3 regions of the Faecalibacterium sp. OF03-6AC genome follow, and region 3 is predicted to be linked to each of the others. Evidence: riboswitches for the same ligand, from Rfam matches in the RefSeq annotation. Region 3 holds a riboswitch; each other region holds the start of a gene.

Region 1 (6,009 bases), on a different contig from region 3:
TGCGGATAAAGCTGCCGCAGCCGGCCAGCTTCTTTCGCAGATTGGAAACGGTATTTGCCACGACCTTTAAGGTGTCATCACAGTTTTGTCCCCACACAGCACGGAAAAGCTCTTCTTTTGAAAAGATTTGTCTTTCGTGAGAGGCAAGCATCAGCAGCAAATCGAACTCCAGTCGTGTAAGGGAGACTTTTCTGCCGTTGCACGACACTTCGTGGGTTGTTCCATCCAGTGTAAGCCCCGGAAGAACCAACTTCTCCCATGAATCAATGGATATTTGCTCTGCCTCGATGTGCTCTCGTTCCAGAAGCATCCGGATCTTCTGCTCCAATTCCGGGTCAGGCTGTCGGGTTTTTATAACGATCATGGCAAACTCCTGCGTGTATTTTACTCTGCGGCGGTATCCATTTCCCGGAGCAGGTTTACCATCTCGATGGCACTGACTGCGCAGTCATAGCCTTTATTACCTGCTTTGGTGCCTGCCCTCTCGATGGCCTGCTCGATGTTTTCGGTGGTCAGAACACCAAAGAGGACGGGAACCCCGCTTTCCAGCGAGACCGTGGCAATGCCTTTGGAAACCTCATTGCACACATAGTCGTAATGGCTGGTAGAACCGCGAATCACTGCACCAAGGCAGATCACAGCATCATACTTTCCGCTTTTTGCCATTTTAGAGGCAACCAGTGGGATCTCAAAAGCACCCGGAACCCATGCAACATTAACATCAGCGTCCTGCACATCGTGCCGGAACAGACCATCCATTGCTCCGCTCAGAAGTTTGGACGTGATAAATTCGTTGAAGCGGGCAGCTACGATACCGACCTTGATGTTCTGAGAAACCAGCTTGCCTTCAAATGTTTTCATTTTTAAATACCTCTTTCGTTGTTAATATTCCAGAAGATGTCCCATCCGTGCCTGCTTCGTTTTCAGGTAAAACAGGTCATACGGGGTCGCCGTCATCTGAATGGGTACGCGCTCGGAGATCTCCAGCCCAAACTCGGAGAGCTGATATACTTTGTCTGGGTTATTGGTAAGCAGGCGCAGGCTTTTTACGCCAAGTTCCCGGAGGATCTGTGCGCCGAGATAATACTCCCGTTCATCTCCATGGAACCCCAGAGCGAGATTGGCTTCCAGCGTATCCATGCCCTGCTCCTGAAGTTCATAGGCACGAAGTTTGTTGATCAGACCGATGCCCCGGCCTTCCTGCCGCATATAGAGCAGGATACCCCGGCCTTCTTTTTCGATCTGCGTCATGGCAGCGGCCAGCTGCTGGCCGCAGTCACAACGCAAAGAGCCAAATGTATCTCCTGTCAGGCATTCCGAGTGGACGCGGCACAGAATATCCTTTCCATCGCCAATGTCACCTTTTACCAGTGCAATGTGATGCTCTCCGTTCAGGCGGCTCACAAAACCATAAGCTCTGAAGGTGCCATACTTGGTGGGCAGGTTCACTGCCGTCACCTGATCGACCAGTTTATCGTGACACTTGCGGTACTCCTGTAAATCACGGATGGTGATGAATTTGATCTGGAAACGCTCTGCCAGCTTTGCCAGTTCAGCGGTGCGCATCATCGTGCCATCCTCCCGCATGATCTCGCAGCACAGGCCGCATTCTTTCAGCCCTGCCAGACGGCACAGGTCAACGGTTGCTTCCGTGTGACCGTTGCGCTCCAACACACCGTTCTTTTTTGCCAGAAGGGGGAACATATGGCCCGGTCTGCGGAAATCTTCTGCTTTTGCGTGATCGTCCACACAAGCCATCGCCGTAATGGAACGCTCTGCGGCAGAAATGCCCGTAGAAGTAGAAACGTGGTCGATGGACACCGTAAATGCCGTTTCATGGTTGTCGGTGTTATGCTGCACCATCTGCGGAAATTGCAGCTTCTGGACGAAAGCCTCGGACATCGGCATACAGATCAGACCCTTGCCGTGGGTCGCCATAAAGTTGATGTTTTCGGTGGTGGCAAATTCGGCAGCACAGATGAAGTCCCCCTCGTTTTCACGGTCGGGGTCATCCGTTACCAGAATGATTTTTCCTTGTTTCAGGTCTTGCAAAGCTTCGGGAATGGTATTGAAGTTCATCGTAAACTCTCCTTAAAAGCCGCAGCGCAGCAGCATTTCTTTTGTGAGCGTGTTTTGCTTTGGTGCTTCTGATGGAAGCAGCTTCTCGATATATTTTCCGATAACATCGGTTTCCAAATTGACAAAATCCCCTTTGTGCCGTTGGTTCAGGTTCGTCTGACGGACGGTGTGCGGTACCGTGGACACGGAAAAGTCCGTAGGCTCCACCGCAGCCACGGTCAGGCTTATGCCATCCACCGTGATGGAACCCTTTTCGACGACATAGCGAAGGATCGCGGGATCCGCATGAATGGTGTACCAGACAGCGGTATCGTCCTTTCGGATGTTGGCAATGCGTCCGATCCCATCCACATGGCCTGCTACGATGTGTCCGCCAAAACGTCCATTGGCAGGCATGGCACGTTCCAGATTGACCGCACTTCCAACGCTGAGCTGTGCAAGCGCAGATCGGTTCAAGGTTTCGTGCATGACATCTGCAGCAAAGCCATCCGGAAAGAGCTGCCTGACGGTCAGACAGATGCCGTTGACGGCGATGCTGTCACCGATCCTGGTTTCTTCCAGAACGGTTTTTGCACGAACAGTCAGCACTGCGGAATGCTGTCCCCGTTCGATAGATCTTATTGTGCCGACTTCCTCCACGATTCCGGTGAACACGGATACTCCACCTCACTTTCAATCAGGAGATCCTCGCCCAGACGTTCCAACCGGCTATTTTTCAGCTGGAATGCTGCATCCGGGAACGAGACACCTGCGCCCTCAATGGGCGTTTTGGTATCTCTCCCCCCAAACAGCTTCGGGGCAATGTAAGCCTGCACCTGCTGCACGAGGCCGCTTTCCAGTGCAGACCAGTTCAAGGTCCCACCGCCTTCCAGCAGAATGCTGTCGATCTGCTCTTGTCCCAGCCGCTCCATCAGCTGCGGAAGATTTACATGACCACATCGTTCTTCCAGACAAAGGACCCGGCACCCGGCCTGTTGATATGCCGCCTGTTTTTCCGGGTCACCACAGCAGGTTGCAAGAATGGTGGGAACCTGTTTGGCGGTTGTGACCACCTGTGATTGCAGCGGTGTCCGCAAATGCGTGTCGCAGATGATCCGCACGGGGTCGCGGCCACCCTCTATCCGACAGGTCAGCAGCGGGTCATCTGCCAGAATGGTTCCGACTCCCACCATAATGCCGCGGAATCGGTGCCGCTGCCGTTGAACATGATTCCGGGCAATTTCCCCGGTGATCCATTTGGAAGCGCCTGTGTATGTGGCGATTTTTCCGTCCATCGTCATGGCGTATTTTATGGAAACAAAGGGGCGTTTTGTGGTGATATAGTGGAAGAACACCTTGTTCAGCGCATCGCATTCCCCTTGCAGAACATTTTCGGTCACATCTATGCCATGTGCACGCAGGAACGCAATTCCTTTCCCGGCCACCAGCGGATTCGGGTCAGCAGAACCCACGACCACCCGGTGAATGCCCGCGTCCAGAATCGCATCCACGCAGGGCGGCTGCTTTCCGTAATGGCAGCACGGCTCCAATGTCACATACAGGGTCGCTCCCTGCGGATCTTCGGTGCAGGATGCCAGCGCATTGCGCTCCGCATGAGCCTGACCGTATCTCTGGTGCCAGCCCTGTCCGATGGTCCTGCCTTCTTTTACGACCACGGCACCCACCATCGGGTTGGGAGATGTCCATCCGCAACCCTTTTTTGCAAGCTGCAAAGCCAGACGCATATACTCTTTGTCGTTCATCGTGTCGCCTCCAAAAGAAAAAGCCCTGAACAAAAACGTTCAGGGCAAGCCGAAAAGACACAAGGGACTCTTGTGCAAAAAGAAAGCTCCAGAATGCAAACGCATCCCAGAGCAGCCTCCACAAGCACAGAACCGTGCGGGCTCTGCGCTTGGTATCTTCTTTCATCCAGACTGTACTGTCGGCTTCGGAGTTTCACCGAATCATGCCTTACGGCTCGTGGGCTGTACCACCGGTAGGGAATCACACCCTGCCCTGAAGATTTATGATTCAATTACAGCGGCATTATAGCACGGCTCCTTTCGGATTGCAAGGGCATTCTGCAAACCGGGACGAAACCGGGATGAAGATGGTTTGAGGGTGGGAATGAAACTTTTTGGCTGTTGTTGCCTTGTCAAGAGGGCTGGCACTGTCCAGCCCTCTCTCTTTTTTCCAAAGTTTTCATTGTTTTTTCTTGCACACTGCCGAAAGTGACGTATTCTCAAAACTTTTTGTTGACACGGCTCGATTTTTGTGGTAATCTATCCCAACAATTGAATATAACATATTTTTACATATTCGTTCAGGCCCTGCGGGGCTGAACATCTTGGCTTTCAGCCGTTACATAACCGACTAGCATGACCTTCCAGAAAAAGCGAAGGCGGGGCTGGTCTGTTTTTGTGACGGCTTTTTTGTTGCCGTTTTGCCCGTTGGACCTTGAAAACAGCATGACCGTCTGCATGGGATACCCGGCGATGGCCCCCAAGTGGGAGAGCCGGAAAACGCCGCCGGAAGGGGGCAGGAAATCCATGCAGGGAGAACGGCTAAACGTTGATTCCTCAGTTACCAGAAAACAATGTGGTCAAATTGACCACATTGTTTTTCCGTACCCTTGCCATAGATTGTAATTGTAATACCGTAGTCAACTGTGTCACCATTTTCCGCGTCCAGCACGCTCACCGCGCTTTTGGCGGCGGTGCTCTGCTGGAGCAGGTCATCGGTGCTTGCGGCCAGAGCCGGGGCGGAAAGGGTGAACATCATGCATCCGGCCAGCGCCACCGATACTGCACGCCGGATAAGTTTGCCTTGTTTCATGGTACAACCTCCTTTTTTCCCCTCGCATTTTTACGGGGGGGGTATGTATTACAGTACCTTGATTATCCCACACTTTACCGCATTTTGGAAGCAAACCTGCGTGAATCGCCCTAAAAGCAGCGTGAAAAGCATGATTTGTGCCGGTTCTGTTGCAGTTGCCCGGCCCGCAGGCACAGCAAAGCCCCCGGCAGGTTTGCGCCTGCCGGGGGCTTTGTTGTGTTATGAAAGATCAATCCTTCTTCTCTGCTGTGCGGGCAAAGAAGTTGGCGAGGATCGCACCGGAAATGTTATGCCACACGGAGAACACAGCGCCGGGGATGGTAGCCAGCGGATACTGTGCAAAGTGTGCGGCGGCCAGACTGGTTGCAAGGCCGGAGTTCTGCATGCCCACCTCGATGGAGATCGCGCGGCACTTGGTGGAGTCCAGCTTGAGCAGCTTGCCCACGCCAAAGCCGGTGAGATAGCCCAGCACATTGTGCAGGATAACCACCACAAGGATCAGCAGACCGCTGGTCATGATCTTGGCGCTGTTGGCGGAGACCACGGCGCAGATGATCAGCACGATAGCAGTAGTGGAGACCAGAGGCAGCACACGGACGGCTTCCTCGGTGAACTTATGGAAGAAGTGATTGACCACAAAGCCCAGTGCGATGGGCACCAGCACCACCTTGACGATGGACATGAACATGCTCACGGGGTTCACGTCAACACGCTGGCCAGCGTACAGCAGGGTGAGCAGCGGGGTGAGGAGCGGAGCCAGCACGGTGGAAACAGCGGTCATGCCAACGGACAGTGCAACGTCGCCCTTGGAAAGGTAGGTCATCACGTTGGAAGAGGTGCCGCCGGGGCAGGTGCCAACCAGGATCACGCCAATGGCCAGCTCGGTGGGCAGGTGGAACACCTGCGTGAGCGCCCATGCCAGAAACGGCATGAGGGTGAACTGTGCAACGCAGCCCACGATCACATCCTTCGGGCGGCTGAACACCACCTTGAAGTCCTCCGGCTTCAGGGTAAGGCCCATACCGAACATCACGATGCCCAGCAGGTTATTGACCCACGCCGTCTTTACCACGCTGAACGGGCCGGGGAAGAACAGGGCACCCGCGGCCACCACAA
Region 2 (6,983 bases), on a different contig from region 3:
GTTATCCATTTCCGATAAGGAGAAGCGCAGCTTCTACGAAAAAGAAGCGGTCAATTCTGGCTGGTCTGTCCGTGAATTAAGACGCCAGATGGAAAGTTCCCTGTTTGAACGGTTGCTCTTGTCTCGTGGGGATGCCAACAAGGAACAAGTTTTAGCATTGGCTGAAAAAGGTGTGGACTACACAAAGCCGGAGGACATCATCAAAGACCCGTATGTATTCGAGTTTTTGGGGCTGCCGGAAGAAAAGCCGTTCCTTGAAAGCGATTTGGAAGCAGCACTGGTGCGACAAATCGAAGATTTCTTGCTGGAACTTGGCCGGGGCTTTATGTTTGTCGGCACACAGCAGCGTGTCACAGTGAACAACACCCACTACTATGTGGATATGGTGTTCTACAATAAGATTTTACACGCCTATGTGCTGATCGAGTTGAAAACCACCAAGCTCACGCCCGAAGCCGCCGGACAAATCAATATGTATCTGAACTACTACGCCGCAGAGGTCAACGACCCGGAAGATAATCCTCCTATCGGCATCATCCTCTGCACTGACAAGGACAGCGTAGCAGCCGAGTATGCGCTGGGCGGTTTGTCGAATCAGATTTTTGCATCCCGGTACGTCTTATATATGCCGAACAAGGAGCAGCTTATTAGGCAGGTGGAAGAAGTCCTGAAGCGTTGGCACTCTCACGAGGACGAATAAGTTTACCACCAGCCTTACCACTGACTTACCACCAATTTGAGAATAGCTGTAAACAGTTGCGTAGAGTTGCGAAAAATAAGACCTTTTTATCTTGCACAAATAAAGGCTTATGAACACTTGTAAACAGCTATAAATCACCACCAGTCAAGCTCCCCACGATGAAGCCGATTGAGCAGTAAATTTCCAATTTGCAACCAATAAAGCCTGAAACTTCTTGATGTTACGAGAAGTTTCAGGCTTTTTGTTTGCGATAATTTCCAGCGATTTTCACGCCATACGCCAATTTTACGCCAAATGATGTAGGATTTTGTGCAGAGCAAAAAGAGCGTTGTTCCGGTTTGGCAGTAGAAACGGCTGTGTGGTAGGCGGGTGCAGACCTGCAAAGGGCTGCATCACAAAGCGAATTCATGGATCTGCAAACGGACAGCCGGAACTTTTCACCGCAGAAGAAGCAAACGCGAAGAACATGGAGTTTTTCTTATGAACAAACTGCTTTCTTGCCGCTACAACATGGACACCAACCGGGTAGAAGCCCGGTTTGCAGACGGCTCTGCCATTGCCATCGACTGCATCGTCATCGAGGACGAGTACGGCAATACCCCAGCACAGAGGGCAGAGCTGGACTGGCTGCTGTACAATAAGCCGTTGGAGTATGCACAGCTTGTACTGAGTGGGAAGATTGCGCACTATCTGTCACTGGGATGTGAGCATGGCAGACCAAAAGATCAAGTCTAATGAACCAAACAACTGCTGATTCGTATTTCTTTTGATACGGGTTAGCAGTTGTTTCTGTTTTATGCATATCACAACTGTGCAAGCAAATACGCTTATTCCGCCTTCCCTTCCAGCCTGTTTTTATACCCTTCGCCCCATGCCCGCATGGCATCCAGAACCGGTTTCAAACTATATCCCAATTCGGTCAGAGTATATTCCACCCGGGGCGGCACTTCAGCATAGACCTTCCGGGTCAGCAATCCGCTTTCCTCCATCTGCCGCAGCTGAGCGGTCAAAACCTTCTGGGTCACATGGCCGATGGACTTTTTCAGTTCTCCAAAACGCTTTGTGCCCGGCATCAGATCCCGGAGGATCAGCACCTTCCATTTATCGCTGATGAGGGTCAGGGTGGTCTCCACCGGGCAGGCCGGGAGTTCTTTGAGGATTTCCTTTTCCATAATTACCTCCAAGGGAATTTCAAGTGGTCATCGTGCCGGATGCACGGATACCACAAACCGCTTTATGGCATCATTATAGCTTTCAACAGCAAAAAAAGCAAGCAGCATCGCAATGGTATCTTTTTGGTAACTACACCACAATATTGTGCGTACTTCACAAGCCGCACAAAGCACATTACAATAAAGCTGTCAGAAAAAACAATGTATGGAGGTACATCCCATGAATAAAGTCGTAGAATTTCTGAACGCAAACCCAGTGCAGTATCTGGCCACCGTAGGCCGTGACGGCAAGGCCAAGTGCCGTCCCTTCATGTTTGCCGGTGAGCTGGACGGCAAGCTGTGGTTCTGCACCAACAACCAGAAGGATGTTTACAAGGACCTGCAGGCAAACCCCAATATCGAGATCTCCGTTTCCAGCCCGGAGTACGCATGGATCCGTCTGCATGGCAAGGCTGTGTTTGAAAACAACATGACCGCCAAGGAGATGTGCATCGCAAACCCCATCGTGAAGAGCCAGTACGGCGAGGCTGCCAACCCCATCTTTGAGGTGTTCTATCTGGAGGATGCCCACGGCATCATTGCAGACTTCTCCGGCAACCCTCCCTACGAGTTCTAAATAGCATTCTCAATTCAACATCTTCGGGGCGAGGTGAAATTCCTGATCGGCAGTAAAGTCTGCGAAGCGCAAAAGCGCCCGATGCGGTGAAACTCCGCAACCGACGGTATAGTCCGGATGAAAGAAGATATGAGGAAGTAGCCCCGCAGGAAAACCCGTCCTGTGGGGCTGTTTCAAATCCAAACATATCCTCTCAATGGAGCATTATGAACCGCACTATCATCCTGCAGCAGTCGAAAAAAGCTGCCGCCCTCAATATCCGAACCATCACCATGACCGCACTGCTTTCTGCAATGGCATATGTGCTTGCTTTTGTGGAATTTCCTGTGCCGCTGTCTCCGTCCTTTGCAAGGATGGATCTGTCCGATTTTCCGGCACTCATCGGTGCATTTGCCTTCGGGCCTCTCTCCGGTCTGCTCATTGAACTTGTCAAAAACACATTGCAACTTATGACCACCTCCACGGGAGGCATCGGAGAGATTGCCAACTTTCTGATGGGTGCTTCCTATGTGGTCGCTGCCGGAGCTATTTATAAACGCCACAAAACCAAGAAAACAGCATGGATTGCCTGTGTCACCGCCAGCTTTGTGATGGGTATTGCCGCCGCACTGGCGAACTACTTCATCCTGCTTCCTCTGTTTGAAGCCTTTATGCCGTTGGATCAACTCATCGCCTCTTTCGGCACATTCCTGCCCTTCATCCACACGAAGCTGGACATCGTACTGTTCAACGCCTTACCCTTCAATATTCTGAAAGGGCTTATCATTGGCAGCGTGACAATGCTGATGTACAAGCGGCTTGCGCCGGTCCTGAAAGGTCGTTGATGTTATGACGAAGCAAGATTATTTGAAGCTGCTGGTGGAAGGTATCCACTCCACCACCATTGCCACCATCGGAGCAGACGGTCATCCCCAGACCCGTGTGATCGACATGATGCTCTATGACAAACAAGGGGTGTATTTCCTTACTGCAAGGGGCAAAGCATTCTATACCCAGCTCATGGCGCAGGGCTACATTGCTCTGTCCGCCACCAGAGAAAAAGTCTCGATTTCTCTGCGCGGAAAAATCAAAAATATCGGCAACGAGAAACTAGATGAGATTTTCAAGAAAAACACCTATATGCAGTCCATCTATCCCGGCGATACCCGCAGTGCCCTAGAGGTGTTCTGCCTGTATGAGGCGGACGGCGAATATTTTGACATCAGTGTTCCGGCGCACATTGTCCGGGACAGCTTCACCATTGGCAAAGCAACACAGGAAGCACCGGGTTACTATGTAGGCAAAAGCTGCATCGGCTGTAAGCTGTGCTACTCTGTCTGTCCGCAGAAGTGCATCGACATTACCAAGAAGCCGGTGGTCATTGACCAGCACCACTGTCTCCACTGCGGGCGGTGTGCGGAAGCCTGCCCTAAGCAGACAATCGAAAAGAGGGTTTGACTATGAACCAGAGTGAGCGGCGAATGAGCCTCATTAGGGTGCTTTTGAAAGAACACCCGGAGTATCGGGGACTGCGGATACCGGCAGACGCAGACACCCAGTGGCAGCTTCTGCGGGGCTTGCTGAATATCCGTGAACCACGGCGTATCGGCACAGACTTTCTGCAAATACAGGATGCGTACCTGCAAGAGGAAATCGCCGCAAAAGGCATCACCGATGCGGCTGACCTGACGCCCCTGCAGCCGGGGCTGTACCTCTGGCAGGGGGACATTACCACCCTGAAATGCGATGCCATTGTCAACGCCGCCAACAGCGGCATGACCGGCTGCTACTGCCCGAACCACGGCTGTATCGACAACGCCATCCACACCTATGCCGGGGTGCAGCTTCGTCTTGCCTGTGCGGAAATCATGGACAGGCAGGGACACCCGGAGCCCACCGGACAGGCAAAGATCACGGCCGCATTTAATCTGCCCTGCCGCTATGTGCTGCATACGGTTGGCCCGATCATCAACAGGCGAGTGACCAAAGAGGACAAAGAACTGCTGGCTTCCTGTTATCGCTCCTGTCTGGAGCTGGCGGCAGAGAACGGGCTGGAAAGCGTAGCGTTCTGCTGCATTTCCACGGGAGAGTTTCACTTTCCCAACCAGCTTGCAGCAGAGATTGCGGTGCAGACTGTGAAAGAGTTCCTGCAAACACCCACAAGCATCAAGAAGGTGATCTTCAATGTTTTCAAAGATATGGACAAAAAAATCTACGAACGACTGCTCCGAACCGATTGATACGCTGCGGCAGGTCCTGAGCCATGCTGATGCAGTGATCATTGGTGCAGGTGCTGGGCTTTCCACCTCGGCAGGTTTCACCTATGACGGGGAGCGGTTCCGGGAATATTTCTCCGATTTTGCCAGCAAGTACGGATTTACGGATATGTACTCCGGTGGCTTTTACCCCTACCCCACCATGGAGGAATACTGGGCATACTGGAGCCGCTATATTTACATCAACCGCTATCAGGATGCACCCAAGCCGGTGTATCAAGGTCTGTTTTCTCTTGTGAAAGACAAGGACTACTTTGTACTGACCACCAACGTAGACCACTGTTTTCAGAAAGCAGGGTTCGACAAAAAACGGTTGTTCTATACACAGGGTGATTACGGTCTGTTCCAATGCAGTGTGCCCTGCTGTCAGGAAACGTATGACAATGATAAGCTTATCCGGCAGATGGTAGAAGCGCAAGGGTATATCATTGCACCGGATGGTCAGCTGACCGTGCCGAAGAATACCATCCTGAAAACTTATATTCCGTCCGAGCTTGTGCCACATTGTCCGCATTGCGGCAGACCCATGAGCATGAACCTGCGTGCAGACGATACCTTTGTAGAGGACGAAGGCTGGCACCGTGCGGCAGAGCGATACCGTGAATTTCTGCGCCGTCACGAGGGGCAGCACATCCTCTTTCTGGAATTGGGTGTTGGCTACAACACCCCGGTCATCATCAAGTATCCGTTCTGGCGGATGACCGCTAAAAATCCAAATGCATTCTACGCCTGCATCAATCAGGGACAGGCCATTTGCCCGCCGGAGATCGAGCGGCAGTCTGTCTGCATTCATGCAGATATTGGCGCTATTATAGCGCAATTGTGACCCACAAGAGGGCTGGCATCGTCCAGCCCTCTCTCTTTTTGCCAAAGTTTTTGATGCATTTTCTTGCATTCTGCCGAAAGTAACGTATTCTCGGATTTTTTTGTTGACAAAGCTCGATTTTTGTGGTAATCTATCCCAACAATTTAATATAACATATTTACTTAGAGTTCCAGCTCGGCTCCCGAAGGGGCCGGGGCAAGTTTTTAACTTTCTTATCGCTACATAACGAACCCGAACCAAGGCCCCCCCGGAAGGGATGGTCAGGTTCAGGTTGTTGTGTGGCGATTTTTTATTGCCAAATCCAGCACCGAACCTTGACAACCGCATGACCGTCTGCATGGGATACCCGGCGATGACCCCTCACGAGGGAGAGCCGGAAAACGCCGCCGAGAGGGGGCAGGAAAACCATGTGGGGAGAACGGCTAAACGTTGATTCCTCAGTTACCAGAAAACAATGTGGTCAAATTGACCACATTGTTTTTCTGTAACGCCAGTGAAAGGAGGGTCATCTCCATGTATATGACAAACGAAAAATGGGAGCAGAACAATCAGGATTATTTGAAAGAATCGTATGAGGAAACGGGTTTTACCGCCGGAGGATACGCCGTCCGCAAACTTATCTGCGGCGGCTGCGGTCGGGTGTTCTACACCACCATCTACACCAAGAAATACTGTCACAGCTACTGGTGCGGCAATCAGGCCAACAATCGGCGGCAGCGGGAATACCGCCAAATGCGCCGTCAGGATTTAGTATGCCAGTGCTGCGGTGAAAAATTCACACCCAAACGTGCAGATGCCCGCTATTGCAGCAATGCCTGTCGGCAAAAAGTCTATCGAAAACGTGTTACAGATGCTGCAAGTGCTCAAAATGAGCACATCGTTTTCCGTAACACTGCAAGGTCTGTTGAAAATCAGGTGCCGCCACCCGGCACTTGATTTTACCCGTAACGAAATCAGTTGGTCATTTTGGCCAACTGAAAAAGCCGGACAAGTTGGTGGGCAGGGATTCGCAAATCTTTGACCGCCAGCTTGCCCGGAGCAGGAGTGCAGAGGACGTAGTCCTTTGCCCCAGTGATATGATGCTGTGCGTCATATAATACTGGGTATTATCTGGCGCACCGCAGGCGGCAGATTCAGCAGCAAAGCTGCTGCGCACCCCACCCCACCAAGACGTTGAAATGGAGGGATGTTTATCTGAAGCTGACACGACACAATGGACGAGCCGGAAAACACGGCACCTATAACCCCAAGCACAACGACCGTAATTTCGACCTCACCAACAGCGAGCACATTGACCCGGAACGAGCCAAGGGCAACATCTACTGGGACTGCTTCGGCTTCCGTTCGGCTCTCGCCCCACAAGACCCGGATGATCTGGCAGGGACATTCTCGGATGTGGAACGGCAATTCTACG
Region 3 (15,709 bases):
GCTGTGCTGAGCTTCTCCACCAAGGGCTCCGGCAAGGGCGGCACCGTTGCTTTGAGCCATGACGCTGTGATCAAGGCTCAGGAAATGGATCCCGAGTTGGCTGTGGACGGTGAGCTGCAGTTTGACGCTGCCGTTGCTCCCGAAGTTGCACAGGTCAAGTGCAAGGGCAGCAAGGTGGCTGGTCAGGCCAACACCTTCATCTTCCCCTGCATCGAGGCCGGCAACATCGGCTATAAGATCGCTCAGCGTCTGGGCGGTTATGCAGCTTACGGCCCCATCCTGCAGGGTCTGAACGCTCCCATCAACGATCTGTCCCGTGGCTGCAACGCCGACGAGGTCTACAAAATGAGCCTGATCACTGCCTGCCAGTCTTGAGCTGACTGATTGAAAATAGCCGCCGCATTCACCGTACAAAACGGGCAGAATGTTGAGGCTTCAAAGGCAGATTTCAAAAAATGAGTATAGCAAAGCTGAACATCTGTGAAAAAGCAGGTGCTCAGCTTTTTGCATTTTCAGTTCCGAAAAATTCTACTCTTTTTGAGGGAAAAAGATGAGATTTTTGCTTTCCGCTTTTCATTGGCGCTATTTTGCAACAGCCCCTTTACAGGTTTGCTCAGTTCTTTTCGATATACACGCTGGTGGAGGGGAACGCAAAATCCACACCGTCGGCCTGCATGATGTCCATAATGTTCAGGTTCAGGTCGTTCTGCATCTGCAAAAATTCCGCGTAGGCGTTAGTCAGCAGGTAGGCGGAGACCAGAATGTTGATGCTGGAATCGCCAAAGTTTGCAAGCTGTACGATGTTGGTACCCTTGTTGGTGTAAGGGCTTGCGTCCAGCATGGTCTGCAAGTCTTTCATCAGCTGTTCCAGCTTTGGGCGGGTGGTGCCATAGGTGACACCCAGATTGAACTTGTAGGGCCGCATGGTGCGCAGGGCGGCGTTCTGCACGGTGGAAGAGCAGATCTTACTGTTCGTCACCACATTGATGGTTTTATCCAGCGAGCGGATGCGGGTGGAACGGAAGTTGATGTCGATCACTTCGCCTTCCACATCGCCCACAGTGATCCAGTCGCCCACCGAGAAGGGCTTGTCCAGCAGAATCACGATGCCGGAAAACAGGTTGCTGGCGCTTTCCTGTGCGGCCAGCGAGATGGTCAGACCAACCAGACCGGCACCGGCGACAATGCTGCCGATGGGAAAGCCCACTTCTTGTGCCAACGCTGCCACGCACAGCACGATCACCAGCACCTTGTAGGCGGTGTCCAGCAAAGAGCAGAGTGTTTTGTTGGAGCGGATCTCCGGGCTGCAGGAAGCCAGCAGCAGGGCGGCCAGATCCGATGCCGCATACAGGCCTTCGCAGACCAGCAGGGTCATGACAAGGCGGAAGCAGACCAACAGCAGTCTGGCAATGCCGGGAATGGCCCAGGGCAGGGAAGCTGCCGCCAGATATACGCCAACCGCAGTGCACATGCGCTGGATGGGTACCGCAAAGCTGCGCAGCAGGATGGGAGTGCCGTTAAAGTACCACTTGCGGGCCAGCAGTGCCGGAATGCCCCTTTTGCTCAGCCAGCGGCGTACCAGCCATGCGGCAAGCAGAATGAGCAGCGCGCACCCTGCGCGCGCAGCCAGTGCAAACCAGCCCTCCAGCAGTACAGAGCCAAACTCAAACGAAAGATCACGAATAGAAAAGATCATGATAACCTCCTGAATTTTATACGACCCATCTATGATACCATACCGCACCCACCCGGGCAAGAGCTTACAGAGAAGGGAGCTTGAAAGAATTACTTTGACATTTTTTGCACAAATTTTAAGATGCCCTCTTGACAAGCTGTGCCTGCCACGCTATACTTTGTGCCAGAAAGTTCGTTTCAGGGCGGGGTGAGATTCCCCACTGGCGGTAAAGTCCGCGACCACCCGCAAGGGTGCTGACCCGGTGCAACTCCGGGACCAACGGTATAGTCCGGATGCAAGAAACGGCAGGCAAATCGTTGTCTACGCGCCCTGTTGCAGTGTTTTTGTTGCAACAGGGCGCTTTTCTATTTGTCCTTCCCGTTCCAAAAAAACAAGATACGAAAAGAGCTTTCGGAACAATTTTTGTAAGGGGTGTCTTACCCCGGGAAGGATCATTACCATGAAAAAAAGCACGACTCACAATCTTACTGTTGCCGCCATGCTCAGCGCGGTGGCCTTTATCCTGATGTTCATTGAGTTTCCCATTCCGATGCTCATCCCGTCCTTCGTCAAGATGGACTTTTCTGACCTGCCGGCTCTGCTGGGTGCCTTTGCTCTCGGCCCGGTGTACGGTGTGGTCATCAGCTTTATGAAGAACCTGCTGCACATCGTTATCAAGGGCACTTCCACTGCATGCGTGGGCGAGCTGTGCAACTTCATGCTGGGTGCGGTTTTCTCCGCTGTGGCAGGCGCTGTCTATAAGCACCACAAGAGCCGCAAGACCGCCATCATCGGTGCTATTGCAGGCGCTGCAGCCATGGCTGTGTTCAGCGTACCGTCCAACTACTTCATCACCTATCCGGCCTATGTGCAGTTCTACCACATGCCGCTGGAAGCCATCCTCGGCATGTATCAGGCCATCCTGCCTTCTGCAGACAGCCTCATCAAGTGCCTTGTCATCTTCAATATGCCCTTCACGCTGGTCAAGGGCCTGCTGGATGCAGTGCTGTGCATGCTGATCTACAAGCCGCTGTCTCCCATCCTGCACGGCAGAAAGTAACTTGTTCTCCACTTTTTTCTTCTTCTCAAATCATATAACCACAGCAAAACTCCCCGGTCAGGTCCCGCAGTGCGGTTCCCGGCCGGGGAGCTGTTATTTAGAGGAAAATATATCCGCCCGCGGTCGATCAGGCCAATGCCCCTTTGTCCAGCCATCTGCCATGGGCCAGCCGCACAAGGAACAGCACACCGCGCATGGTCAGCTCAAAGCTCATGGCCATCCATACACCCACCAGCCCAAAATGCGGAGCCAGCAGGGAAGCCAGCGTGAGCCGGATGCCCCACATGCTGACAAGGTTCAGCACAAAGCATCCCGTGCTGTCTCCGGCACCCTGCATGGCACCGCTGGCAACGATGCTGGCACCGAACATCGGTTCGGCCAGTGCTTCAATGCGCAGCACCTGTGCGCCCAGCGCAATAACTGCCGCATCTGCGGTGAAAACACCCATCAGGTTTGGCGCAAAAATGTACATGCCAACGCCGGTCAGCGCCATAATGCCCATGCCCATGCCGGTGCACAGCCAGGCAAAGTTTTTTGCCATATCCCGACGGTTTGCGCCCACGGCCTGCCCCACCAGTGCAAGGGATGCATCCTGAATGCCATAGCCTGCCATGTAGCACAGGCTTTCGGCACTCACACCCAGACTGTTGGCAGCAATGGCGGTGGTGCCAAGGCCGGATACGATGCGGATGAGCAGCACCTGCGCCGAGGAAAGAACTGCACGCTCTGCGGCCAGCGGTGCGCCTACCTTCCACAGGTTCTGCAGGCAGGCTTTGGTAATGTGCCAGGAGCCGGGCTTGCGGATGCACAGCGGGCCGTCTCGCAGCAGCAGGATGGCAAGGGTCAGCACACCGCTGATAGTGGTAGCAAGGGCGGTGCCCAGTGCTGCGCCCGGTACCCCCCAGCCAAGGCCCCAGACGGTCATTGTGCGGCCAAACACCACCATCTCACGGGTGGGATTGATGAGGCAGAAGTTAAAGATCACATCCAGCACGCAGGTCAGCACGCTGATAAGGCCCGGTGTCAGGGCATCGCCGGAGGAACGCAGCATGGAGGAGTAGGTTCCCATGATCATCAAAAAGGGCAGGGAAGCCGACCAGATGGCAAAGTAGGCCGAAGCATCCGCCTGCAGGGAAGGGTCGGCACCCAGCCATCCGGGCAGAAAGCGGCTGATGCCAATGCCGAAGGCCGCAGCTGCAAGGCCCACCACAAGGTTGAAGATCATAGATTGGCGCAATACACCGCGTGCATCGTCCTGCCGGTCTGCACCCAGATACTGTGCCACCTGAATGGCAAAGGACATATATAGACCGGCCAGCATTCCATGCATGAGCCACGTGCTGGAACTGACGATGCCAATGGATGCCGTAGCAGATGCACCGATATGCCCCACCATGGCTGCGTCGATGTACTCCACCGCAGTTACCACGATCTGCTGCAGGATGGATGGGATGCTCAGTGTGAGCACCACCTGCATGGTGTGCCGCAGCGGCACCTGTTCGCCCCGGCGCATCTGCGCCGAAAGCTGCTCAAGAGAGATGGACATGAGTTCTCCTTTTATAGAAACAATAACTTTTTTGACAGACTGATATACTATTATAAGTGCGGTGCTGCAGAAAGTCAATCAAACGTGGATTTTTCTCCGGGAATGATTGATTTTTTATGGATAGCGTGATACACTTCTCTCACAAACATAAAAGAAAGAGGAACTTTGAATATGATCGAATCACTGCTTTCGGTCGTAGGACAGCGCGGTGTCGATGCTCTGGCATTCCTGCTGGCGTTTGCCCTCACGGCTTTGATGGACTCCGTTTTTCACGATAAGCTTCCGCACGACCATGGCCGCGAGTTTGCGGTGAACGGTGCGCTTTCCAAGGGTAAGGCCCGTGGTTCCGGCCTGATCTTCGTGCTGTGCATCGCACTGGTATCGCTGGCATTCCTGCCGTTCAAGGTGGAATACGTCATCTACACCATTCTGCTTATTACATCCATGCTGTCCGGCTACTTTGACGATGCTGCTGAAACTGCATGGAACGAGTATAAAAAGGGCATCATTGATTTTGCCATTGCCATCGTTGCAGGTGTGACCTACCTCAACTTCAACGGCTGCGGTGTGAATTTCCTGCAGTGGAGTTTCACTCTGCCGTATGCTGTGTATCTGCTGCTGATCGTTATTCTGATCTGGACCAGCATCAATGTGGTCAACTGCACCGACGGCGTGGACGGCCTTTCGGCAAGTGTTGCAGTGGTGACCATCGGCACCTACCTGCTGGCCTATAAAACAGAACTGGCTGAGTACGGCACCGCAGGCGTTGTGTTCATGGGTGCGCTGCTGGCCTATCTGTGGTCCAACGCAAAGCCGTCCAGCCTGCTGATGGGCGATGCCGGCAGCCGCGCAATGGGCTTCTTTATCGCAATGCTGTCCCTCAAATGCGGCCATCCGTTTGCCTTCCTGCTGGCAGCCATCGTGTTCATCGTGGATGGCAGTCTGGGCATCCTGAAGATCAGCCTGAAGCGCTTTTTGCACATTTCCATCCTCAAGAACACCCGCACCCCTCTGCACGACCACGCCCGCAAGAATAAGGGCTGGAGCGACGAGCAGGTGGTGGCCCGCTGGCTGATCATGCAGTGTGTGGCTTCGGCTTTGCTGCTGCTCATTGTCCGCGGCTAAAATATAGCAATCAAAAAAGACGCTTGGTCTTGTCTGAATATGTTTTCCCGGCAGGGAAGCATACAGCAGTGTATCAAGCGTCTTTTATTTTATAGTTCGATGATTCGTTACAGCCCGGCCTTTTTGGCTGCAGCCTGCACGACATGGCCCACCAGAACCGAGGTGGTCACAGTGCCCACACCGCCGGGTACCGGCGTGATGGCATCCACTACCGGCTCTGCTTCGCTGAACTTTACGTCACCGCACAGCTTGCCCTCTTCGTTCACATGGATGCCCACATCCACCACGGTCTGGCCCTCCCGCAGGCAGTCGGCACCCACGGCACCCATCTTGCCCATGGCCACTACTACCACATCTGCTTCCTTGCAGATGGCGGGCAGGTTCTGCGTGCGGGAATTGCAGATGGTCACGGTGGCGTTCTCGCGGTCCAGCATCATGGCTGCGGGCTTGCCTACCACAAGGCTGCGGCCCACTACGACAGCGCGCCTGCCGGAAAGCGGAATGTTGTAATACTTCAGGATCTCAAGGCAGGCCTGCGCGGTGCAGGGAGCGTAGCCGAGATCGGTATTAGTGAACACACCGGCCAGAGAATCGTCCGTGATGCCGTCAATGTCCTTTTCCGGAGCCAGCGCCGCACGCACAGTGCGGTCATTGAACTGCTTGGGCAGCGGACGGAACAGCAGGCATCCGTGGATGGTATCCTCTGCGTTCACCTCGGCGATCGCCTTCAACAGATCGTCCTGCGAAGCATCGGCGGGCAGAAGAAACTGCTTTACCTCCACGCCCACCTTGCCGCAGCGGGCGATCACGCCGCGCTCGTAGGAGAGGTCGTCCTCCCGCTCACCCACACGCACCACGGCCAGCGTGGGAGTGATGCCTTTTGCCTTGAGCTGCTCACACAGCGCCGCATTGCGTTCGTTCATAGCGGCTACAACGGGTGCGCCCTTCAAAATCGTTGCCATAATACTTTCCCTCACTTATTTCGCAATTTGTTCATCACGGATGCAAAAACAGCGTCTGCCCGCAACACAAATTCATCCAGCAGTTTGTCTGTTTTTGCGTCCAACGCAGCAGCGCGCTCACGGTCTGCCATCAGCTTTGTGTTGATGAACACATTCAGGCTTGCGGCCTGCAAGGCTGCCTTGCACAGGGCGGCTGCACAGCCTGCGTCCGAGACGGCCATCACGCTGCCCTTGGCGGCGTATTCTTCCACCAGAGCAATGCCCTCGGCGCACTTTTCCATGATCTCAAGTGGCACGGCACAGGCGGCATCCAGCGCCTTTTCCAGCACGGCGGCTTTGTGTGCAGCCTGCTCTGGTGTGTCCTTGGGCAGGCCGTAGGCCGCAGCCAGCGGCGCAAAGGCATCGGCATCGGCCTGCACCAGCGCTTCCAGCTCTTTGCGCAGGGCATCGGCTTTTGTGTTCAGGGCCTGAATGTCTGCTTCCACGGCGGCATATTTCTTTTTGCCGGTGGTCAGGTTGCCCACCATATTGCCCAGCGCTACACCGGCAGCACCCACCAGCGCTGCCGTTCCGCCGCCGCCCGGCGTGGGGACTTTGCTGGCCAGCTCTGCGAGAAATTTCTCACAGCTCAGCTTAGTCATTTCCATTTGTAAATACCCCTCTCTGTTACATAGGCATCCAGCCGCTGGTCGTGCTCGTCTACGGCAGCATGTTCCACCCGCTGTGCCTCAAATGCAATGCCGATCTTCACCGCGTTTTTGCAGCGGGGAAGATACCGGTCGTAATAACCCTTGCCCATGCCGACCCGGAAGCAGTCTGCATCAAAAGCCGTGCAGGGTACAAGGACCAGATCCAGCGCTTCCGGCAGCAGAATCTCCGACCGGCTCAGGATGGGGGTGCGGATGCCGTACTGCCCCATCTCCCAGCCGTCCGGGCCGGGCACAGCGGCTGTAAGGGAATACGCCTCGCCGCACACCGGATAGGCCAGTGTTTTGCCCTGAGCTGCTGCTTCGGCGGCAAAGGCAGCAAGGTCGGCTTCAAAGCCAAACGCTGCGTACAGCAGGATGGTCTGCGCATTCTGCACGGCAGCCAGCTGCCAGAGGGATGCGCACAAAGCGGCATTTGCAGCCTTGCGTTCTTCCGGGCCGAGAGCCTTGCGTGCGGCACGGCCCGCTTTGCGCTGGGTCTGCTTTGCTTCGCTGACCGTCACCAGAGAACACCTCGCTTCATCTGAAGATTGACTGACTTGAAAAATATACAAAAACGACACTGCATTTTTATACAAGTATAATAAACACTTCAGACGAAAAAAGCAAGCCTTTTGGCAAAATGGAAGTTGAAGATTCTACAGCTTTCTGCTATGATAAAAGAAAGCAATTCGGTTCGTGCGCGGAGCAGGGTGGCTTGAAGAGATCCAGAGATCCGGGGCTTTTTCCGGAAATTGAGAGGGGTAGAATATTATGTACAATGAAATGATGGACACCATCGGTCTGGTCAATACCGTTGATCCGGAGTTGGCCGCAGCCATGGATCGCGAGCTGAACCGTCAGCGCCAGAACATTGAACTGATCGCCAGTGAGAACATCGTCTCTCCCGCCGTCATGGCCGCAATGGGCAGCATCCTGACCAACAAGTACGCCGAGGGCCTGCCCGGCAAGCGCTACTATGGCGGCTGTGTCTATGTGGACGAGGTGGAGAACATTGCCATCGAGCGTGCCTGCAAGCTGTTCGGCGCAAAATATGCCAATGTTCAGCCCCACTCCGGTGCACAGGCCAATCTGGCAGTTTATTTTGCTCTGCTGGATCTGGGCGATACTGTCATGGGCATGGACCTGTCTCAGGGCGGCCATCTGACCCACGGTTCTCCGGTAAACATGTCCGGCAAGAACTATAACTTTGTCTCTTACGGTGTCAATGCCGACGGCGTGATCGACTATGCTGAGCTGGAAAAGCAGGTTAAAAAGGTGCGCCCCAAGCTGATCGTGGCCGGTGCGTCTGCATATCCCCGTGCCATCGATTTTGAGAAGATCGCTGAGATCGCCCACGGCTATGGTGCATATCTGATGGTGGATATGGCCCACATTGCCGGTCTGGTGGCAGGCGGCTATCACCAGAGCCCTGTGCCGTATGCTGATGTTGTTACCACCACCACCCACAAGACCCTGCGCGGCCCCCGCGGCGGTCTGATCCTGACCAACAATCCCATTCTTGCAAAGCGCATCAATTCTGCCGTGTTCCCCGGCACCCAGGGCGGCCCGCTGGAGCATGTGATCGCCGCAAAAGCTGTCTGTTTTGGTGAAGCACTGAAGCCGGAGTTCAAGGAATATGCCCGCAAGATCGTGGAGAATGCACAGGCTCTGGCAGCAGAGTTGCAGGCACGCGGTGTCAAGCTGGTGTCCGGCGGTACGGATAACCACCTCATGCTGATCGACCTGCGTGACGAGGAGTGCACCGGCAAGGAGCTGGAAGCACGTCTGGACAGCGTGCACATCACCGCCAATAAGAACACTGTCCCCGGCGAGACCCGCAGCCCGTTCGTGACTTCTGGCGTGCGTCTGGGCACCCCGGCTGTTACCACCCGCGGCATGGGCGTGGCCGAGATGAAGGTGATCGCCGACTGCATCGCCGATTGCATCTGGCACTACGACGAGAAGAAGGACGAGATCAGTGACCGTGTGCTGAAGCTGACCCGGGATTTCCCTCTGTATCAGTAAATATCGCATTGTTTGAAAGAGGAAGCGCCTTCGGGTGCTTCCTCTTCCTTTTTTGCTGGGTTTGTGTTACCATAAACGCAAAGACAAAAGGAGAAATGACCATGAAGCGTACAGGGCTGTTACATCTATATTACGGCGACGGAAAGGGCAAGACCACCGCTGCCATGGGCCTTGCTTTGCGGGCCATGGGCAGCGGAAAGCGGGTGGTGATCCTGCAGTTCCTCAAAGGCGGCAAAAGCGGCGAGGTGCCGCTGCTGGAACAGCTGGGTGCAAAGGTGTACCGCGGCAAGGCGGGGCAGAAATTCGTGTTCCAGATGAACGAAGCGGAAAAGGAAGCCACCCGCCAGCTGCAGAATGCGAACCTCACAGCTGCCATGGCCGACCCTGCCGACCTGCTGATTTTGGACGAAGCAGGCAGCGCATGGGAACTGGATATGGTGGATAAAGCCCTGTTGCAAAAGGCTGTGCTGGAACGCCCGGCAGAGCAGGAATGCGTGCTTACTGCCCATGCTGCGCCGCAGTGGATGCTGGATGCCGCCGACTATGCCACGGAGATGAAGTGCCACCGCCACCCTTACCAGAGGGGAATTTCCGCCCGGCAGGGCATTGAATACTGACCACGGCAGCAGGATACCGGGTGCATGAGTGAAAAGCGCAAAAACCGGGATGGGGTATTTTTCATCTTGCATTTAGCCCACTGGTGTGATATGATGAAGACAAGAAATCATGCGTGCATTTTCTGAGCAGACCCACCACAGAACAGGGAACCGCTCCGCACCGCTGCCGGGCAGTTCCCGACGGCGTTTTGTTTGAAACTACGGTTAGCGCTTCCTAACAGATTCTGCGTCAACGGGCCGATGCGCGCAGAAGATCTGGAGGAGAATAAAATGATTGAAACGATCGTAAAAGTAGAGGGTATGATGTGCGGCATGTGCGAGAGCCATGTCAACGAAGCCGTGCGCAAGGCCTTCCCGGAGGTAAAAAGGGTGTCGTCCTCGCAGGCAAAAGCCCAGACGGTGATCCACTCGGAACAGCCGCTGGACGAGCAGAAGCTGCGGGATGCCATCAATGCAACCGGCTATGAGGTCAAGGGCGTACGCAGTGCACCTTACGAGAAAAAAGGCTTTTTCTCGTTTTTGAAAAAGTAAGCAAACCTTAACACACATAAGGGAGGCGTATCTGGATGAGGATTCTGGTTTACGGTGCGGGCGTTTTGGGCTGCGAGCTGGCCCATGTGCTGATGCAGAACAAAAAGAACGTTGTCACGCTGCTTGCACGTGGAGAGTGGAAGGAAATGATCGACCAGAAGGGTTTGGTCATCCGCCACTGGGTGCAGCGCAAGACCACAACGGAACGGATCAAAACCGTGGACACTCTTGCCCCGGATGATTATTATGATCTCGTCTTTGTGGTCGTGCAGGCGGGCCAGCTGCCGGATGTGCTTCCTGTGCTCAAGGCCAACAAGAGCCAGTATTTTGTGTTTGTGGGCAACAACCCGCAGGCAAAGCAGGTGCTGGAATTCATGCAGCGCCCGGCGGATAAGATCGCATTCGGCTTTCAGGGCACGGCAGGCCGCCGTGAACACGACCATGTGGTCAGTGTGTACGCCAGTGCTGGCATGACGGTGGGCGGTGCCACAACTCCGCTTTCTGGCACCTTCCGAACCCGGCTCAAGACCGCCTTTGACGGTGCAAAATACAAGCTGACCTTCTATGGCGATATGGATGAATGGCTCAAGTGCCACATTGCATTCGTTCTGCCGGCGTGCTATGTGTGCTATGCCTGCAACGGCGATCTGCACCGGGCCACCAAGCAGCAGCGCGGCGCCATTCTGGATGCCGCCTATGAAGCCTGCCTGATGCTCAAGGATGCGGGCATCCCGGTGAACGATGCCAACAACACCGATAATTTCCAGCCCGGCACATCGGCCCGCCGTAAGATGGAAGCGATGGTGTTTACCATGACAAAAACACCGCTGGGCAGATTGTGCGTTTCGGATCACGCCATGCACGCAGTGTCCGAAATGAAGTATCTGGACGAAGCGTTCGATGCTCTGCGCAGGCAGACCGGCACGGCAATGCCCATGTGGGAAAAGCTGCGCAATGAAATGCCCTCGTGGGATAGCCTGCAGCAGAACCGGAAAGCAGCAAAATAAAACAAAAAAGAAGCAAAGGCACTGCCGCTCCTGTTTTGGGTGCGGCAGTGCCTTTTTGTTTGGGTCTCATTTATTCCAGAAGTCCTGCAGGGCAGCGGCCAGTTCTTCGCAGCTGCGCAGATAGCGGATATGCCGCCAGTGAGGAGGGAACAGCCGGATGTATTCCTGCTGGGCAAACCGGTCGTCCAGCAAAAGCACCGCACCTCTGTCTTCCGGCGTGCGGATCACGCGCCCTGCGGCCTGCAGTACCTTGTTCATGCCGGGATAGCGGTAGGCATAATCAAATCCAAAGCCGTTCTGTGCGTCATAATAACGGCGCAGCATTTCCTGCTGCGGATTTACCTGCGGCAGGCCCACACCCACAATGGCGCACCCGATCAGGCGGCTGCCTGCAAGATCAACTCCCTCACCAAAGATGCCGCCCATCACGCCAAAACCCAGAAGCGTTTCGGTCGGGTCCGGCACAAACTGAGCCAGAAATTCAGCCCGAGCGGCATCATCCAGACGGCTTTCCTGCACAAGGGTGCGAATGCCCGGGTAACGTGCTGCAAAATCTTCGTGTACCTGCCGCAGATATGCGTAGCTTGGGAAAAAGGCAAAGTAGTTTCCCGTTCTGGCCTGCACCAGCCGGGCCAGTGCATCCGAAACTGCCTGCACGCTGGCTTCGCGGTCGCGGTAGCGGGTAGAAATATTCGGCAGGCAATACAGCCCCAGATTTTCAGCCGGGAAGGGATTGTCCAGTGCGACGGCACGTGCATCGCTGCAGCCCAGAACACTGCGGTAGAACGAGGGCGGAGCCAGTGTTGCACTGAACAGCGCTGCGCTGCGCCCTGCGGCAAGGCTGGCATCCACAAAAGGTGCCGGGTCCAGACACAGCAGCTGCAATTCAAGCTCTCTGCCGCGCGCGGTAAGCTGAGTGACAAAGTGGCTGTCGTATCGTTCGGCGGCACGGGTGATGTCCTGTACAGCAAAATAAAGCTCCAGCAACTGTGCATGTACTTCGGCATCCGGGTTCGCTTCCAGCCAGTCCTGCAAAGGTGCCTGTACGGCCCGCAGCGAACTGAGCAGGGCAGAGGGCGGCTCCTGCAAAAACACAGTACTGTCCTGTACATACAGCGGTTCGGGCAGTTCCAGTGCGGGGGCAGTGTTTTCAGGCAAAAGACTGGTCTGTGCCGGGTCTGCGGCATCGGTCTGGCTGCTGTGCCGGGGTGCAAGCTGTATGCAGGCTTTCCGGGCTTCCAGCAGGGCTTTGTCTGCTTTGGTCAGAGCGGTCTTTAAAGCACTTTTGCCCTTGCCCAATGCGCGTTTTGCCTCGGTCAGGCTGCTTTTACAAAAGCGTGCAGAATACATTGCTCTGGCTCTGTCGGGCAGATTATGTGCTTCATCGACCAAAAACAACCAGTCGCCGGAAGAATCAAAGAACCGCTTCAGGTGCACCACCGGATCGAACAGGTAATTGTAATCCCCAATGACCACATCGCACCACTCGCTCAGGTCTAGCCCCAGTTCAAAGGGACACACCGAAAAACGCTTTGCCGCCCCGGCCAGCGCTGCGCGGTCAAAGCTGCCGGTACCGTCCAGCAGAGCTGTCAGCGCATCCTTGATGCGGTCGTAGTAGCCGTTGGCGTAGGGACAAAGCTCCGGCAGGCAGGCGGGATGTCCCTCTGCGTCCGGATGCAGGCAGACCTTTTCCTTGGCGGTCAGCGTCACACTGCGCAGGGCAAGCTCTGGCTGTGCCGTATGCAGCCGGGTCAAGGCATCCTCGGCGGCAGTCTGGGTCGTGTTGCGGGCCGTGAGATAGAACAGCTTTTCTCCGTTGCCTTCGCCCATGGCTTTCAGCGCGGGGAAAAGCGCGCTCATGGTCTTGCCAATGCCGGTAGGAGCCTGACAGAACAGCCGCGTACCGCCCTTGCAGTCGGCGGTCTTGCCAGCGCGGCAGGCGCGGTAGATCTCGCCCGCCATAGCCCGCTGTCCGGGCCGGTACTGCGCAAACGGGAACTGCAGTGCCGCAAGGCTCTGAGTACGCTTTACATCCCACTCTATCCGGCGCTGCGCCCACGGAGCATACTGGCACAATAATTTGTCAAGAAATTCATCCAGCTCCTGCTGCGTAAAGCGGCGGATAAAGCGGATGATCTGATCGGTGTCTATCTGATAATAAGTCAGCCGGACGTTCAGTTCCGGCAGGCTTTGCTGTGTGGCATAAATGGCACCGTACACCATGCCCTGTGCCCAGTGGCAGGGGTTCATATCCTCAGTAATCTCTTCCGGCGGCACAGCGGTGGTCTTGATCTCGTCAATGACTACCGTGCCAGTCTCATCGGTAAAAATGCCGTCAGCCCGGCCCTCAAGGGTAAAAGTGATGTCCTCTGCCTGCCGCTCTACGGAGAGAAATACCTCAGCCTGATAGCCGTCTCCGGCAGCTTTTTGCAATTTGCGGTGGATGTGGGCACCTTCCAGTGCACGGTCAAACCCTGTAAACCGGCTGTCAATGCTGCCGGTCCGCAGCAGAAATTCCACCAGCTGCCGGATGGGCAGATGAACCGTTGCCAAAGCATTTCACCTCCGCTTTTGGGATACACTGACGAACCGGTAATTTCTCTTCAGACACGATTCGGGCCATTCCATCGCCCGCCCGATTGCCTCACGGCAACAGGGTCCCACCCCAGCGGACGGTCTTCAGAGAAACTCCCGGTTCGTCGAAGTAAACTGATTATTTCAGGCCGAACATCTCCATGCATTCTGCTGCCGCTTCATCCACTTTGCCAAAATCCACCGCTGCACGGTAATAGGTCTCCAACTCATCGTGGCAGCTCTTGGCCTGTGCCATCAGGGCACTGGCCTGTTCCAGCAGTTCGGCGGCAGCACGCTCGTTAAAGCGCAGCCGTGCCCGGTACGCTGCCAGATTTTCCCTGTCAAGGAAGCGGGTGCACCGCACAGCCTGCACACTGGGCAGATGCACCGGATGCCAGCGATTATCCGTCAGGAAGGCAAGCTTCAACTCCGGGATCAGGATATGGTCGATCTTATCCTCCGGGTGCATGGCGCATGGACAGGTAATAATGTGGTAGCCCCGCGTCAGGGCTTCGGCGCGGATCAGCTCCAGCAGCAGGCGGGACACCGCGCCGTAGTCATCCCGGAACACGATAAACTTATCCGCCAATGCCTGTGCAGTGCCCTGATAAAACACTTCACCCTTGGGGGTGACGGCGGAAAGCAGGCGCAGCTCTTCGCTGCCAATGCCTTCCGTGCGCGGCATCACCCGGGTGCACAGCCGTTTGACATAACGGCGCACCTTGTCAAAATTGGCGCTGCAGGCTTCGGCGCGGCGGCTGTCCAGCAAAAGGCTGCCTGCCGATGCAATATATCGTGCAGCGCGGCTGCGCAGCAGGGCGTTGCGGGCAAACAGCGCCTTGACCTCATCGGTGCACTGGTGCAGCTTTTCTGCATCGATGGTGTGGTACAAACTCACCACCACTTCGTCCGCACCGGGAGCATCCGGCTCCACCACATGGGGCGCAGTGGCATCCACGATGGCCCTGTGCTGCCCGGGCAGGATCACGCCGTCCAGACTGTCCGGGTCGCTGGCACAGTGGATGCGCTGCGTCAGTTCGCCGCGCTGTTCGGCAGCACGGGCAAGCCGCTTCATCAGGGTGGATTTGCCGCAGCCCGGCCCGCTTTTGATCAGGTACATCTGCATACCGGGTTCGTGGCGCAGCGGTTCAAAATAGCCCTTGAAACCGGCAGGCGTTGTGGCACCCAGAAAGAAATCAATGGAATCATGTCGTGCAGCTTCCATAATCGAACACCTCTCTTTTTGTTTTAGAGTATGCAAAAGGAAGGTGTTTGGTTCTTGCAGCGGGAATGATTCAGTCTTTATGATAGGTATGTTTGCACACCGTTTCAATGCTGTCCCGCAGGGCAGTAAAATCAGCAAAGGCTGCAGGCTTGTTCTGCGGGCTGCGCAGCAGAGCGGCAGGGTGGAAGGTACCCATGAACAGGATGCCGCCCTTTTCGTACAGCTGGCCATGCTCCTTGGTCACGGAGAAATCCTTTCGGATCATCCGCTGGGCGGCAATGCGGCCAAGGCAGACCACGATCTTTGGCTTCAGCAGGCGGAACTGCTCCCGCAGCCAGGGCATACAGGCTTCGCTCTCAGCAGGCTGAGGGTCACGGTTCTGCGGCGGGCGGCACTTGACGATGTTTGCAATATAGCAGTTCTTCGTGCGGTCAAGGTCGATGGCAAACAGATATTTGTCCAGCAGCTGGCCGCTGCGCCCCACAAAGGGCAGACCCTGCTCATCCTCATTCTGGCCGGGGCCTTCGCCCACAAACAGAACTTCGGCATCTTCCACACCCTGACCGAACACCACATTGGTGCGGGTCTTGCACAGCTCGCAGCGGGTGCAGGCAAGACAGCTTGATCTTAATGTTTCCCAATCCATGGCGGCTTGATCTCCTCTTGAAACGGT

The links. Region 3 has a riboswitch for FMN ahead of DXA66_RS05140 (ECF transporter S component). Riboswitches for the same ligand answer to the same signal wherever they lie in the genome.
Region 1: linked by a shared signal. The riboswitch ahead of ribD (bifunctional diaminohydroxyphosphoribosylaminopyrimidine deaminase/5-amino-6-(5-phosphoribosylamino)uracil reductase RibD) and the one ahead of DXA66_RS05140 (ECF transporter S component) in region 3 are both predicted to bind FMN.
Region 2: linked by a shared signal. The riboswitch ahead of DXA66_RS03220 (ECF transporter S component) and the one ahead of DXA66_RS05140 (ECF transporter S component) in region 3 are both predicted to bind FMN.

What each region holds. Positions count from the first base shown of each region.
Region 1 covers NZ_QUEN01000002.1:207,213-213,221, reverse strand. The annotation lists gene DXA66_RS03185 (response regulator transcription factor) at 1-364, opposite strand, end outside; gene ribE (6,7-dimethyl-8-ribityllumazine synthase) at 385-861, opposite strand; gene DXA66_RS03175 (bifunctional 3,4-dihydroxy-2-butanone-4-phosphate synthase/GTP cyclohydrolase II) at 883-2,079, opposite strand; gene DXA66_RS03170 (riboflavin synthase) at 2,092-2,733, opposite strand; gene ribD (bifunctional diaminohydroxyphosphoribosylaminopyrimidine deaminase/5-amino-6-(5-phosphoribosylamino)uracil reductase RibD) at 2,697-3,821, opposite strand; FMN riboswitch at 3,972-4,086, opposite strand; gene DXA66_RS03155 (hypothetical protein) at 4,642-4,893, opposite strand; gene DXA66_RS03150 (bile acid:sodium symporter family protein) at 5,123-6,009, opposite strand, start outside.
Region 2 covers NZ_QUEN01000002.1:214,138-221,120, reverse strand. The annotation lists gene DXA66_RS03240 (YhcG family protein) at 1-700, shown strand, start outside; gene DXA66_RS03235 (DUF6061 family protein) at 1,181-1,435, shown strand; gene DXA66_RS03230 (helix-turn-helix domain-containing protein) at 1,528-1,872, opposite strand; gene DXA66_RS03225 (pyridoxamine 5'-phosphate oxidase family protein) at 2,093-2,488, shown strand; FMN riboswitch at 2,504-2,621, shown strand; gene DXA66_RS03220 (ECF transporter S component) at 2,695-3,312, shown strand; gene DXA66_RS03215 (4Fe-4S binding protein) at 3,317-3,925, shown strand; gene DXA66_RS03210 (protein-ADP-ribose hydrolase) at 3,928-4,707, shown strand; gene DXA66_RS03205 (Sir2 silent information regulator family NAD-dependent deacetylase) at 4,652-5,569, shown strand; gene DXA66_RS03200 (hypothetical protein) at 6,083-6,505, shown strand; gene DXA66_RS03195 (plasmid recombination protein) at 6,743-6,983, shown strand, end outside.
Region 3 covers NZ_QUEN01000003.1:216,329-232,037, reverse strand. The annotation lists gene pta (phosphate acetyltransferase) at 1-375, shown strand, start outside; gene DXA66_RS05145 (mechanosensitive ion channel family protein) at 614-1,696, opposite strand; FMN riboswitch at 1,865-1,984, shown strand; gene DXA66_RS05140 (ECF transporter S component) at 2,136-2,735, shown strand; gene DXA66_RS05135 (MATE family efflux transporter) at 2,863-4,281, opposite strand; gene DXA66_RS05130 (phospho-N-acetylmuramoyl-pentapeptide-transferase) at 4,453-5,406, shown strand; gene DXA66_RS05125 (bifunctional 5,10-methylenetetrahydrofolate dehydrogenase/5,10-methenyltetrahydrofolate cyclohydrolase) at 5,514-6,368, opposite strand; gene DXA66_RS05120 (cyclodeaminase/cyclohydrolase family protein) at 6,380-7,015, opposite strand; gene DXA66_RS05115 (5-formyltetrahydrofolate cyclo-ligase) at 7,006-7,578, opposite strand; gene glyA (serine hydroxymethyltransferase) at 7,829-9,082, shown strand; gene DXA66_RS05105 (cob(I)yrinic acid a,c-diamide adenosyltransferase) at 9,184-9,699, shown strand; gene DXA66_RS05100 (heavy-metal-associated domain-containing protein) at 9,970-10,230, shown strand; gene DXA66_RS05095 (ketopantoate reductase family protein) at 10,266-11,237, shown strand; gene DXA66_RS05090 (ATP-dependent DNA helicase) at 11,304-13,790, opposite strand; gene DXA66_RS05085 (hypothetical protein) at 13,951-15,036, opposite strand; gene DXA66_RS05080 (uracil-DNA glycosylase family protein) at 15,107-15,682, opposite strand.